Regions from separate parts of the Rhizobium sp. R693 genome, predicted to be linked through region 1. Evidence: predicted binding sites of a transcription regulator. Region 1 holds the regulator's gene; the other holds the start of a gene.
The links. Region 1 encodes PhoB, which activates phosphate uptake and scavenging genes when phosphate is short. Its sites were predicted from a motif close to TGTCATNNANCTGTCAT; they were not measured.

Region 1 (7,470 bases):
CATCATCGCCACTCGCGCAGCGCTTCGCGCCGTGCCGCCGTCGATCCGGGCGGCTGCCCTAGGCCTCGGCGCCTCCAAGATGCAGATGGTTTTCCACCACGTGCTGCCGCTGGCGATGCCCGGCATCCTGACCGGCACCATTATCGGCCTGGCGCACGCGCTCGGCGAGACCGCGCCGCTCCTCCTGATCGGCATGGTCGCCTTCGTTGCAAACGCTCCGGCAACGCCGATGGAGCCTTCGACGGCCCTGCCTGTGCAGGTCTATATGTGGGCCAACGAAGCCGAGCGCGCCTTCGTCGAGCGCACGTCGGGTGCCATCATCGTCCTGCTCCTGTTCCTGATTGTCATGAACTTCGGAGCCATTCTCTTGCGTCGTCGCTTTGAGCGCCGCTGGTAAACGGAGTAGACATTATGAACATGTTGACGGAAGCAGCAGTTGAGAAAGCGGTTGATCAGAAGATGAATACCATTCCCTACAAGATGATCGGCCAGGACGTCTCGGTTTATTACGGCGAGAAGCGCGCGCTTTTCGATGTGAAGCTGAACATCCGCGAAAACACTGTGACGGCCCTCATCGGACCATCGGGCTGTGGCAAGTCCACGTTCCTGCGCAGCCTGAACCGTATGAATGACACGATCGACAATTGCCGCGTGACCGGCAAGATCACGCTCGACGGCGAAGATATCTACGATCCGGATATTGACGTGGTGGAACTCCGTGCCCGTGTCGGCATGGTGTTCCAGAAGCCAAATCCGTTCCCGAAGACGATCTACGAAAATGTGGCCTACGGTCCGCGTATCCACGGTCTCGCCAGGTCGAAGGCCGACATGGACCAAATCGTTGAGCTCAGCCTACAGCGCGCCGGTCTGTGGAACGAGGTGAAAGATCGCGTTCATGAAGCCGGCACTGGACTTTCCGGTGGTCAGCAGCAGCGCCTCTGCATCGCCCGCGCTGTTGCCGTCAGCCCGGAAGTGATCCTGATGGACGAGCCGTGCTCGGCACTCGATCCGATCGCCACGGCAAAGGTCGAGGAACTGATCCACGAACTCCGCGAGAACTACACGATCGTCATCGTGACGCACTCGATGCAGCAGGCCGCCCGCGTTTCGCAACGCACCGCCATGTTCCACCTCGGCAACCTCGTCGAGGAGAATGATACCGACAAGATGTTCACCAACCCGGACGACCCGCGCACCCAGGACTACATCATGGGCCGCTTCGGTTGATCGGTCGCTTTGGTAGCACTCACGATATTCAAGGATGAGCCCTATGGCATCGACACATATCTTTTCCGCGTACGACGATGATTTGAAGTTCCTGTCCCGCCGCATTTCGGAAATGGGCGGTTTGGCCGAGCAGATGGTCTCGGATGCCGTTCGCGCCCTCGTCAACGGCGACACGGCTCTCGCCCAGAAGGTCATCTCCGACGACGTGATCCTTGACCACGCCGAACGCGAGATCGGTGACAAGGCGATCGTCACGATTGCGCGCCGCCAGCCGATGGCAGCCGACCTTCGTGAGATCATGGGCTCCATCCGCATCGCGGCGGACCTGGAGCGCGTCGGCGATCTTGGCAAGAACACTGCCAAGCGCGTTATTGCTGTCCAGAGCGCCGGCGTGCCGCGCAAGCTCGCACGCGGCCTCGAGCACCTCTCGGAGCTCGCGCTGGTCCAGCTCAAGGAAGTGCTCGACGTCTACACGAGCCGCGCTGCTGACAAGGCAAAGTCGATCCGTGAGCGCGACGAGGAAATCGACGCGATGTACACCTCGCTGTTTCGCGAGATGCTCACCTATATGATGGAAGATCCGCGCAACATCACCAGCTGCACGCATCTCCTGTTCTGCGCCAAGAACATCGAGCGCATCGGCGACCACGCCACCAATATTGCCGAAACCATCTACTACATGGCCACCGGTGCCCAGCCGGAAGGCGAACGTCCGAAGGACGATACCGCCAACACCGTCGGCGCAGTCACTGAATAATCGCTCCGCGACCGCGCCCCCAGGAGACCGAAACGAATGATCCCAAAAGTAGCTGTCGTTGAAGACGAAGAAGCACTGAGCGTGCTTCTTCGCTATAACCTTGAGGCTGAAGGTTTCGAGGTCGATACCATCCTGCGCGGCGACGAAGCCGAGATTCGGTTGCAGGAACGGACGCCAGACATCCTGATCCTCGATTGGATGCTGCCTGGCGTATCTGGCATCGAGCTCTGCCGTCGCCTGCGTATGCGGCCGGAGACCGAGCGCCTGCCGATCATCATGTTGACGGCCCGCGGCGAGGAAAGCGAACGTGTTCGCGGCCTCTCCACCGGTGCCGACGATTACGTCGTCAAGCCGTTTTCGACACCGGAGCTGGTTGCTCGCGTCAAGGCGATGCTTCGCCGTGCCAAGCCGGAAGTGCTCTCCACGCTACTAAAGTGCGGCGATATCGAGCTCGACCGCGAGACGCATCGCGTTCATCGCAAGAGCCGCGAAGTCCGCCTCGGTCCGACCGAGTTCCGGCTCCTCGAATTCCTCATGGCGTCCCCTGGCCGCGTCTTCTCGCGCTCGCAATTGCTTGACGGCGTCTGGGGTCACGACATCTACGTCGATGAGCGTACTGTAGACGTCCATGTCGGTCGTTTGCGCAAGGCACTGAACTTCTCTAACATGCAGGACGTCATCCGCACGGTTCGCGGCGCCGGCTATTCCATGGAAGCCTAAGCTTTCCCCGGAAAGCCAGCGCGACTTTCATAAAATTTCACAAACGAAAAACGGGCCCGCGAGGGCCCGTTTTCTTTGGTCCTTATCCGGCTTCCGGGTCAAGCGACCCGGTTGGCAGCCTTGCGGCGCTCGTTCACCGGCTGATAGGCCATGCGTTGATGATACGTGCAATAGGGGGAGTTGTCCGGAGACTCGCAGCCGCAGAAGTGGAAATCATCTTTCAGCGGGTCGCCGACCGGCCACTTGCAGGTGCGTTCGGTCAGTTCAGTCAGGCCGAGGCGGCGCGAAATCGGAACGACGACGTTTGCGGCCGGACGATACCGGACTTCCTCGATCGCATCGATCTCGATTTCTTCCTTGAGCATAGTCGCACCCTGCTGGCGGGCGACGGTGCGTGTGGCGACGCGAGACGCATAGTTCGGAGCGCGGGGCGCGGATGTCGTGCGCTTGGGCGTTCTGACAGTCGTTGTCGTGCCCCCGGCCTTGGCGCGGCCAGGCAAACTCAAACGGTGGACTTTGCCAATGACAGCGTTACGGCTTACACCGCCAAGTTGTGCCGCGATCTGGCTGGCGCTAAGCCCTTCGGACCACAGCTTCTTCAGTTTTTCAACGCGCTCGTCTGTCCAGTTCATGCCCCTGTCTCCGCCTTATTAGCGTTGGTGTAGGCAGAATCCTTCACCGTTGCCCTGGACGTATCCAAGGCAAGAAACGCCTGCTCGATTTTGGTGACTAGTTCCGCCGCATGCAGTCTAGTAATTGAGTTTTAACCTAGTGTGAGGCTGACTCCGTGACAAGAGTCGGTTGAATCTCGGCGAATCGAATTTCAAGTTTTCCCCAACTTGCTGGGTGTGAGAGTCATTTTTGCAACATTAGTTGTTGATAGGTCTGCCGCCTTCGGATGGCAGCTTGACGCGTGCTGGAAAACCTCAGTTTTGTTGACATTGCAGTGCGAAAAGTAAATAGTGCTGCTTGCCGCCGAAAGGCGGCATTTTTAATTTCCGGACACTGCGTTCCTTAGCCGGAGTCCGCCCGCTGATGGTTATTGACAGGAGATCGCGCCATGGCTGAAGCCGCGCTTTACGACACCTACTCTCGTGCCCCGCTGCGGTTCGAGCGAGGAGAAGGCGTGTGGCTGATCACCGAAGCGGGCGAGCGATATCTTGATTTCGGCGCAGGCGTTGCCGTGACTTCCGTCGGCCACGGCCATCCGCATGTGGTGGGCGCGCTGAAGGAGCAGGCCGACAAGGTCTGGCACCTGTCCAATATCTACGAGATTCCTGGCCAGGAAACGCTCGCGAAGCGGCTCACCGAGGCGACGTTCGCCGATAAGGTGTTCTTCACGAACTCCGGCGCGGAAGCTCTGGAATGCGCGATCAAGACCGCGCGCCGCTACCAGTTTTCAAAGGGGCATCCCGAGCGGTTCCACATCATCACCTTCGAAGGTGCCTTCCATGGCCGCACGCTGGCGACGATCGCTGCCGGCGGCCAGGAGAAATATCTCGAAGGCTTCGGTCCCAAGGCTCCTGGCTTCGATCAGGTTCCGTTCGGCGATCTCGATGCCGTGCGCGCCGCTATCACAAGCGAGACGGCCGCTATCCTCATCGAGCCTATTCAGGGAGAAGGCGGCGTTCGCCCGGCGACCAACGAGTTTCTGAAGGCGCTCCGCGCAATCTGCGACGAAAACGGCCTGCTGCTGATCTTCGACGAAGTGCAAACGGGTGTGGGCCGTACGGGCAAGCTCTTTGCGCACGAGTGGTCCGGCGCCACTCCCGACATCATGGCAGTGGCCAAGGGTATCGGCGGTGGCTTCCCGCTCGGCGCCTGCCTTGCGACGGCAGAGGCCGCTTCCGGCATGAAGGCTGGCACGCATGGCTCCACCTATGGCGGCAATCCGCTTGCCATGGCTGTGGGCGGCGCCGTGCTCGACGTGATCCTCGCGGAAGGCTTCCTGCAGCAGGTGCGCGACGTCTCGCTGGTCTTCCGCCAGGGGCTGGCCTCGCTCAAGGATCGCTATCCTGATATCATCGAGGACATCAGAGGCGAGGGGCTGCTGCTTGGCGTCAAGGCTGCCGTGCCGTCCTCCGAGTTGCTGCAGGCGATCCGTGACGCTCACCTGCTCGGTGTGCCTGCCGGTGACAACGTCATTCGTCTTCTGCCGCCCCTGGTCGTCACAGCCGACGAAGCCCGCGAGGGCCTTGCCCGCCTCGAACGCGCCGCCGAAAGCGTGCGTGCTTCAAAGGTCAAAAAGACGGCTTAATGGACAGTGCCTGTCGCAAGGCGGGCGTGATAGGTAAAGACAATGGCTTCCCCAAAACACTTCCTCGATCTCTCCGCCGTCACGGCATCCGACCTGCGGCTCATCATGAATGACGCAATGTCACGCAAGCAGGCCTTCAAGGCCGGGCAGGGCGATAAGCCGCTCGCCGGCAAGATGCTGGCGATGATCTTCGAAAAGCCCTCGACCCGTACCCGCGTCTCCTTCGACGTCGGCATGCGCCAGCTCGGCGGCGAGACGCTGTTCCTGTCGGGCACCGAGATGCAGCTCGGCCGTGCCGAGACGATCGGCGATACGGCAAAGGTGCTGTCGCGCTATGTCGATGCGATCATGATCCGCACGACCGATCATGCCCGCATGCTGGAGCTTGCCGAGCATGCAACGGTTCCCGTTATCAATGCGCTGACTGATGATACGCATCCCTGCCAGATCATGGCTGACATCATGACCTTCGAGGAGCATCGCGGTCCGATCAAGGGCAAGACGATCGCCTGGACCGGCGACGGCAACAACGTGCTGCATTCGCTTGTCGAAGGAGCTGCGCGTTTCGGCTATCGCATGAATATGGCGGTCCCCCTTGGTTCTGAGCCGAAGGATCACTATTTGAACTGGGCCCGCGATGAGGGCGCCGAAATCATGCTTTGCCATGATGCAGACCGTGCGGTCGCCGGCGTCGATTGCGTGGTGACCGATACCTGGGTCTCCATGAATCAGGAACATCGGGCCCGGGGTCACAACGTCTTCCAGCCTTATCAGGTCAACGCGGCTTTGATGGCGCAGGCCGACAAGGATGCATTGTTCATGCATTGCCTGCCCGCCCATCGTGGTGAGGAAGTCACGGACGAGGTGATCGACGGCCCGCAATCCGTGGTCTTCGATGAAGCGGAAAACCGTCTTCATGCACAGAAGTCGATTCTTGCTTGGTGCCTGGGCGCGATCTGAACCATACTGGACGCCACATCGGGCCCGAAGGGCCAGTGGCCGTGCGAGCGGATGGACACTCTTGTCCGCCGCTCTCAGACTAGGAGAAGACCATGGCAGAACCTGCAGCCACCCTCGGCGAATTCAATTTCGCCGGCGATGATCATGTCGTTCCTTTTCAGGTGGAAGGCCTGGACGTGCGCGGTCGCGCTGTCCAGCTCGGCCCGATGCTGGACGCGATTCTTGAGCGTCATCGCTATCCTGCGCCTGTCGCGCGGCTTCTTGCTGAAGTCGTCGTGTTGACGGTGCTGCTCGGCACGTCGCTGAAATTTGAAGGAAAGTTCACGGTGCAGACCAAGGGCGATGGCCCGGTCGACCTGCTGGTTTGCGATTTCTCGACGCCGGAGAACGTGCGGGCCTACGCTCGCTTCAATCACGGCCTCCTCGACAAGGCCGTTGCCGCCGGACAGGTTGAACCTGAACAGCTGCTCGGCAAGGGCATGCTGGCCTTTACGATCGATCAGGGCAAATTCAGCCAACCCTACCAGGGCATTGTTGCGCTCGATGGGGCGACGCTGGAGGAGATTGCCGGCACCTATTTCCGCCAATCGGAGCAGATCCCGACGCGCGTACGTCTTGCCGCAGCCGAACTCTTCGACCGCGACGAGGCCGGCAAGCCGCGTCACCGCTGGCGGGCAGGGGGGCTTGTTGCCCAGTTCCTGCCGGAAGCGCCGGAGCGCATGCGCCAGCCGGATCTTCACGGCGGCGATGGCGACACGGCTGGCAGCTCCCACAAGGAAGACGATGCCTGGGCTGAAGCCCGCTCCCTCGTCGACACGATCGATGCCGACGAATTGACGGATCCGCAGGTCGGCACCGAGCGGCTGCTTTACCGGCTGTTCCACGAGCGCGGCGTTCGCGTCTACGAACCGCGCGAGGTCTTCGATCGTTGCAGCTGTTCCCGCGAGAAGATCAAGGGCGTTCTGAAGGGGTTCTCGGCAGAAGAAATTGATGCCAGCCAGGAAGACGGCACAATTTCGGTCACCTGCGAATTTTGCTCGACGACCTATCGCTTCGAAGTGGAAGAGGTGGCGGAGGCTGCCGAGTGATCAGTTCAGGACTCTGAGTAGCCCTGGCGAATCCAGCGAGAAGGCGGGTATTTCGACATTGAAAAGCTCGCCTTCATCGGTTTCCATCTGATAGTGGCCGAACATCAGCCCAGATGGCGTATCCAGCGGGCAGCCCGAGGAATACTCATAGGTATCGCCCGGCGCGAGCCGCGGCTGTTCACCAACAACCCCGGCGCCCGTGACCTCGTCGACGATCCCGTTCTGGTCGGTGATATTCCAATAACGGTTCATCAGCCGCACGGTCTTGTCGGAATTATTGCTGATGACGATCTTGTAGCCCCAGACATAGCGATCGTCGTCCGGATCGGATTGCTCCTCCAGATAAAAGGGTTCGACAACGACTTCAATGTCTCGTGTAAGGGCGCGGTACATGCCTACACCATAGTCAACATACGTTACCGGTATCTTATACGACGGCCGTTCCGTCAATAAACCGATAG
Region 2 (7,470 bases), on a different contig from region 1:
GTAGCGCTGGATCGGCAGCGACCGACTCCTCGCCGATGAACACGGCATCTGGCCAAAGCGCGGCGGCTTCCGCCTTGATCATCCGCTCCGCCTGAAGGTCGGCCTCCGTGACCAGATCGGTTGCCTCGCTCTTGGCGCGCACGTCATCGCTCCCAAGCCGACGGAAACGCGGCAATATCTCTGCCTTCGCCGCCCGCCTCAGGAGATCGGCAAGCGTCGCTACATCTATCGTGGAACTCATGGACTTTCCTTCTTTGGCGTGAGTGCCGATTATTCACTCTTCGGTGCGGTCTCTCCGGCCATCAGGCCAGCGAAATCGAAAAGCTTGGGATCAAGAAGATGCGACGGGTTCACATGCGCGAGCGCCCTGAGCATCGTGTCCTTGCGGCCTGGCATGCGCCGCTCGATATCTGCGAGCATGTCCTTCATCGCATTGCGCTGCAGCCCATCCTGAGAGCCGCAGAGATCGCACGGAATAATTGGGAATTGCATGGCAGCCGCAAACTTCGCCATGTCGTCTTCGGCGCAGTAGGCGAGTGGCCGCAAAACCATCAGGTTGCCCTCGTCATTGAGCAGCTTGGCAGGCATCGACGCGAGCCGCCCACCGTGGAAGAAGTTCATGAAGAAGGTCTCGAGGATATCCTCGCGATGATGGCCGAGCACCAATGCGTCGCAGCCTTCCTCCTTGGCAATCCGGTAGAGGTTGCCGCGGCGCAGGCGCGAACAGAGCGAGCAATAGGTCGCTCCGTCCGGAACCTTCTCCTTCACGATCGAATAGGTATCGCGATACTCGATGCGGTGCTTGACGCCGATCTTGGTCAGGTAGTCAGGCAGGATATGCTTGGGGAAGTTCGGTTGCCCCTGGTCGAGATTGCAGGCGATCAATTCCACCGGCAGAAGACCACGCCACTGCAGGTCGAGCAGAAGGGCGAGCAACCCGTAAGAGTCCTTGCCGCCAGAGAGACCGATCAGCCACCGCTTCTGGCCCTTCAGCATCGCAAAATCGTCGAATGCCTGCCTGACGTTGCGCAGCAGCCGCTTGCGCAGCTTGTTGAACGACACCGAGTTCGGAGCCTCTGCAAAGAGCGCGTGCGCGATCGCGCCGTCCGCGGTCGGCGTTTCCAGCTCATCGGCAATGTTGGCTGCGATGTTCATTCTCTCGTCCAATCAGAGTCTGCCTCCGCCTTAGCAGAAAGCGTCACGACAACACAGCATCAATCGCCGAAAACCGACCAGCCGGTGCGAGCCGCCAGCATTTCGAGTGCGACGGCGCCGAGTTGCGAGTTGCCGACCTTGTTGAGCCCCGGCGACCAGACGGCGATGGAGGCGATGCCGGGCGCCACGGCAAAGATGCCGCCACCGACACCGCTCTTGCCGGGAAGGCCTACGTGATAGGCGAAGTCGCCCGAGCCGTCATAGTGGCCGCAGGTCAGCATTAACGCATTGATACGCCGTGCCCGCTTCGGCGACACTACCGAGTGACCGGTCATCGGATTACTGCCGCGCGCCGCGAGAAACAGCCCGGCCTTCGCAAGCTGCTCGCAGGTCATCGACAAGGCGCATTGGTGGAAATAGACGCCAAGCACGTGATCGACGGGGTGATCTAGGTTGCGATAGGAGCGCATGAAATTGGCGAGCGCAAAGTTGCGGTAGCCCGTCTGCGTCTCGGACTTTGCAACGCGATCATCGATGGTGACCGACTCGTCATCCGCGAGATAGCGCACGAAGCGCAGCAACTCGCCGATCGCCTCGCGCGGCGCATGGCCGGCCATGACGACATCTGTCACCGCGATTGCGCCAGCATTGATGAAGGGATTGCGCGGAATACCCTGCTCATGCTCGAGCTGGACGATCGAGTTGAACGAAGAGCCGGATGGTTCACGGCCGACGCGCTTCCACAAGCCCTCGCCGATCTTGCCGAGCGCAAGCGTCAGCATGAAAACCTTCGAGATGCTCTGGATGGAGAACGGCACGTCGGCATGGCCGACGTTGTAGACCTTGCCGTCTACGGTCACGACGCTCAAACCGAACTGGTTCGGGTCGACCTTGGCGAGTTCCGGAATATAGTCCGCAACCTTGCCCTCGCCGATACGGGGCGCCAGCTCCTTGTGGATGCTGTCGAGAACTGCCTGCAAGTCCACCATCCTATCTCCCCAGATAACAAAAAAGCCGCCCCAAGAGGCGGCTTTTCCGTATGCGAAAACGCCTCGCGTCCTACTGCGCCGCGCGTCGAAGACGCGTAAAGGACGCAGTAGTCCCTTAGAGAGACGCATAAGCCTTTCCGACAATCGAAATTCGATTGTCGGGGCTATGCGTTAACGCGAATAGAATTCGACCACCAGATGCGGCTCCATGACGACCGGATACGGTACGTCGCCGAGCGCCGGAACGCGTGCGAAGGTAGCAACCATCTTGTTATGGTCGACTTCGATGTAGTCCGGGACGTCACGTTCAGCCAGGCTAACCGATTCCAGAACGGAAACGAGCTGCTTCGACTTCTGACGAACTTCGATGACGTCGCCAGCCTTGCAACGGTAGGAACCGATGTTGACGCGGACGCCGTTCACGGTCACGTGGCCGTGGTTCACGAACTGGCGGGCAGCGAAAACGGTCGGAACGAACTTGGCGCGATAAACGATCGCGTCCAGACGGGACTCCAGAAGACCGATCAGGTTTTCGGAGGTGTCACCCTTGCGGCGCGCGGCTTCAGCGAAGATTGCACGGAACTGCTTTTCGCGCAGGTCACCGTAGTAACCCTTCAGCTTCTGCTTGGCGCGCAGCTGCACACCGAAGTCAGAGAGCTTGCCCTTGCGGCGCTGACCATGCTGGCCCGGGCCGTATTCGCGGCGGTTCACCGGGGACTTCGGACGGCCCCAGATGTTTTCGCCCATACGGCGGTCAATCTTGTACTTGGACGATTCGCGCTTGCTCATCGTATTTCCTTTCAGAAAGTTAGAACGGCTTGTTACCAAACCGCGTGAAGGAAACACGCCCTCCTTTGATCTTCTCTCGAGGATCCGACAGGATCATCCCATTACGCGAACAGGACAAATCCACGGGACATGTCAAATGAAACACCGGACATCTCTGCCCGGTGCTGGCGCGGTCTTTAGGGCGAAGTCGCTGGAATGTCAATCACAATTCCACGTCCTTGCCCATCAATGCCCCTGGTGGCGTAGCCGTTGCAGCTTACTTGGCGCTCGCCGTCTCGGTCTTCAGGCCGAGCGCGTCACGGATCGTATAGAACAGATCCGTCTGGTCCGTCAGACCGGCAACATTTGCTGCACGCGGCCCGTAGGCCGCGATGCGCAGCTGCGAGCCCGTGTGGCCCTGGTCATTCTCGTCTTCGGAGTTACCGTAGCTCACGGCCATAACAGCCCCATCCTTCGTCATCAGCGCTTCCGTCAGGCCGGGAGCCTTGGTATCAGCCTCGATGATCTGACTTGCATGGGCATGGTCAGCGGTGACGATAACGAGCGTGTCGCCAGCTTCCCGCGCAAATTTCAGCGCTTCCTGAACGGCTTCGTCGAGATCAACCGTCTCACCGATCTGACCGCACGGGTTGGCGGCATGGTCCTGCTTGTCGATCGACGCGCCCTCGACCTGCAGGAAGAAGCCCTTCTCATTCGTCCGAAGCAGTTCGATCGCCTTCGCCGTCATCTGGGCCAGCGTCGGGGTTGCGGCCGTGCGCTTCTCGTTCGGCTGGCAGACGACCGGCTCCTTCTCGATATTGCCGTAGTGGCTGGCCTTCGGGCCTTCCCAGCGAACCGGCATGTTGCCCTCGGCAAACAGACCGAGCACTGGCGCGCTGTCGTTTGCCTGCTTGATGGCCCGAAGCTCATCGAGGTTCGAAACGATCTTGTAGCCGCGCTCCTCGGCCTGCTGGCGAAGCGTCTTGTCTTTCCACTCGCCGGCCTTGGCGGTCTCGCCAAAGCTCTTGGCGCCACCGCCAAGTGTCACGTCAGCACGTGCATTCAGCAGCTGCTCGCTGATCGATCCCTTACCGCCGTTTTCAAGCGCATTCGTCGGGCACTTCTCGGTCGTGGAAGCCGGGTCGTAGCACTTACGCTGGGTCACGTGTGCGGCCTGGACGGCAGGCGTTGCGTCCTGGAGTTCGGCGGTCGAGACGTTGCCCGTGCCGATGCCGGCAGCCTTTGCCTTCTCAAGCAGTGTTTCGTGGGCCTTCTCATGAATGTCGACGCCGATCGCGCCGTTATAGGACTTCACGCCGGTCGCCCAGGCGGTGCCCGAGGCAGCGGAGTCGGTCACGTAGGTCGGCTTGCCGGTCTTCTTGTCGAGCGAATAGTGCGTGTACTGGCCGGTGACCGGCAGCGCATCGATACCCTTGAAATACTGGCCCGCACCAACCGCATAGTTGCGCGCGATGGTGATTTCGGAGTCGCCCATGCCGTCGCCGATTAGGAGGATGACATTCTTCGGGCGAGTATCGATGAGCGCAGCGCGGTAAGCCTCGGTGATATCGCCGGAGAGGCGGCGTGCGCCACCAGGAGCGCTCAGATCGGCACTCGCCGCGCGCTCCAGAAGTTTGTTCGCCGCATCATCGGCATAGCCGGGTTGAATGGCAACGGTTGCAAGCAGGCCGCCGGCGACAAGGCGCAACAGCTGGTGACGAACGTTGTTTCTCATGACCGAGATCTCCTTCTGATAATCCGCATCGACCACACGGGTCGCGCGCCTTATCCACCACCTGAATGAAGCCCATGTGACAAAAGCAACTTCTTCGTGTGATATTAGAGGTCGAGTATAGAGCAGCCCGATAGTTCCCGCGCTATCCTTGCTGCAATCCGGCCGTCATTCCGCTGCAGAGCGGACATCACCCGCATCGGGCGCATTGGCATCGCCCGGGGCCGTCTGGCAGTTCATATCGGGGAACGCGACGATGCGCTTGCCCGAGAAATCCGTATGCACGACGACGGTGCCCTGCTCCTCGAAATAGCCAAGCAGACGTCTCGCACGCCGGGCCGAATGGGTGCCATAGGCCCGCGCAATCCGTGCATCCGAGGGGCACGTCTCGCCACACACAGCAGCCTTTGCCAGCATCAGGAAAACGCCCTGTAGGTCGTCCGTGACGCCTGTGGACAGTGACAGCGCCGTCGCCCAAGCTTCTGTTCCCGCCGTTGCCGCATCCACGCCGGAGCGCGAAATCGCCACGCGACGTCGAAACTCGGGCAGCGACATCGGAGGACCGGGAACCCGGCGCATACGAAGTCGCACGAGGAACTCCTGATAAAGGACGGGATCCGTTCGAAATCCCGAGCCCGGATCGTCCAGTATCTCGTGCAACACTGCTGTCAGCCTCTCTTCGCGCTCCTCGGCCGATAGTTCGGGTTGAGGTGCACGCGCTTCCGAGACAGGAGCCGAGGCAATGGGAGCCGATCGCGACAGTTCGGCAAGAATATCCGTGGTCGGCCGTGGCGCCGGCGGCGCACGGCGGACGATCGGCCTCTGAAACTCCTCTGGATCCGGGGTAAAGATCAGATCCTCGACGTCGTCAGGTGCATCCGGCAGCGGCATGAGCTTCGGGCTCGACGAGCGAGCCGAGGTCTCGACATTGCCGATCTGGATCGGTAGTGGGCGGCGCGACAAGGCTGGCCCGAGCGCAACGAAATTGCCACGCTTCAGATCGCGGAACATTTCCGCCTGACGCCGATCCATCCCGAGGAGATCAGCCGCACGCGCCATGTCGATATCGAGGAAGGTGCGGCCCATCAGGAAGTTTGAGGCTTCCGCGGCCACGTTCTTCGCAAGCTTTGCGAGACGCTGCGTCGCGATCACGCCGGCAAGACCACGCTTGCGGCCGCGGCACATGAGGTTCGTCATGGCGCCAAGCGACATCTTGCGGGCATCTTCCGAAACATCGCCGCCGACTGAAGGCGCAAACATCTGCGCCTCGTCGACCACGACGAGAACGGGATACCAGAATTCACGGTCGGCATCGAACATGCCGTTAAGGAAAGCTGCCGCCGCACGCATCTGCTGCTCGATATCAAGACCCTCGAGGGTCAGAACGCAGGAGACGCGATGCTGGCGGATACGAGTGGCGATGCCGGCCAATTCGGCTTCCGTGCGCTCGCCATCGACGACGACGTGGCCGAACTTGTCCGACAGAGTGACGAAATCGCCTTCAGGATCGATGATGACCTGCTGCACCCACTGGGCGGATTGCTCTAACAAACGGCGGAGAAGATGCGACTTGCCGGAGCCCGAATTGCCCTGCACCAGAAGACGGGTAGCCAGAAGCTCCTCGATATCGAGCGTGGCCGGATTGCCTCCCGACGCCGTTCCCATATCGATACCAACCTGCAATGTCACATTCCTCTTTCAATTCGACACGGCGTCCTAGCAGGTTTGGCCGTGTCTTTGGCAACACGGCGGCACGAACCCACAGGAGAAAACGTCAGAACCTGGCTTTCAGCATCCTGGTGCAGACCAGGCTGACCGCGAGTGGAACCAGCAACACCGCCAACCCGACGCGCAACCCGGACATCTCCGCGATGAAGCCGATCAGAGGCGGACCGATCAGAAAGCCGGTAAGCGCCATGAAGGACAGGATGGCGACATTGGCGGCCGCCGGTCGATCCCTCAGGCTTGCTGCGGTGGTCACCGCCAGCGGAAAGCCGACCGATACACCGATCCCGACCAAGGCAAAACCCGCCAGCGTCAAAAGGCTGTGCCAGGCAAAAACGACGATAAGCATGCCGACGAGAGCAGCAGCGCCGCAGCCACGAGCCAGCGCGATTGCCCCAAAACGCTGTTTCAGATGATCGCCGCTGAAGCGGCCCGCTGCGACCATCATCGCGAAAATCGTATATCCGATACCGGTCATCATGCCGTCGGTCTGGAAAACACCCTTGAGATAGACGGCGGACCAGTCGGCGATCGCTCCTTCTGTCATCGTAATTCCGAAGACGAAGGCGCAGATACCGAGCAGAGCGCTGCTTGGCAGCTTGAACGGCATATGCGGCGGAGCCGCACCAGCCTCGCGATCGGGCGGCAGGCCGAGGCTTGCTACAATGGCAAACGGCAAAACGACGAAGGCAGCAGCCATGATCGCCCATTCGGCGGGCGCGGCAATTGCCACCATTCCCGAACCAAGCAGGCTGCCGGCCATGATGCCCAGGCTCCAGAAGCCGTGGCAGCGGTTCATGATAATCGAGCCGGTATCCTTTTCAGCACGATCTGCTTCAACATTCAGCCCCAGCTCCAGCGTCGACATAGCAACGCCAAGCAGCGCAAGCGCGATGAAGAGTTCCAGCGGCGTGCGCGAGAAGGCGGGAAGGCAGACAATCACCGAGAAGACGAAGAATCCCGCGATGACGGTGGTTTTGCCGCCAATGCGCGATACCACTCGTCCGGCGACAGGCAGCGTCGACAGAATACCGACCGGCATGCCGAGCAGCGCCAAGGCAAGATCGGCCGGACCAAGCTCAAGACGAGCCTGGATTTCGG

Region 2: the regulator PhoB is predicted to act here: its motif matches at 4,713-4,729, upstream of phoA (alkaline phosphatase).

Annotation. Positions count from the first base shown of each region.
Region 1 is NZ_LOKY01000012.1:4,279-11,748, reverse strand. Features, by position in the region: gene pstA (phosphate ABC transporter permease PstA) at 1-397, shown strand, start outside; gene pstB (phosphate ABC transporter ATP-binding protein PstB) at 412-1,227, shown strand; gene phoU (phosphate signaling complex protein PhoU) at 1,271-1,984, shown strand; gene phoB (phosphate regulon transcriptional regulator PhoB) at 2,021-2,704, shown strand; gene ATY79_RS11935 (GcrA family cell cycle regulator) at 2,803-3,336, opposite strand; gene ATY79_RS11930 (aspartate aminotransferase family protein) at 3,765-4,961, shown strand; gene argF (ornithine carbamoyltransferase) at 5,004-5,921, shown strand; gene ATY79_RS11920 (Hsp33 family molecular chaperone) at 6,014-7,009, shown strand; gene apaG (Co2+/Mg2+ efflux protein ApaG) at 7,010-7,402, opposite strand.
Region 2 is NZ_LOKY01000034.1:63,902-71,371, forward strand. Features, by position in the region: gene ATY79_RS21045 (inositol monophosphatase family protein) at 1-241, opposite strand, end outside; gene ttcA (tRNA 2-thiocytidine(32) synthetase TtcA) at 271-1,155, opposite strand; gene ATY79_RS21055 (glutaminase) at 1,215-2,144, opposite strand; gene rpsD (30S ribosomal protein S4) at 2,316-2,933, opposite strand; gene phoA (alkaline phosphatase) at 3,190-4,647, opposite strand; gene ATY79_RS21070 (ATP-binding protein) at 4,813-6,327, opposite strand; gene ATY79_RS21075 (MFS transporter) at 6,419-7,470, opposite strand, start outside.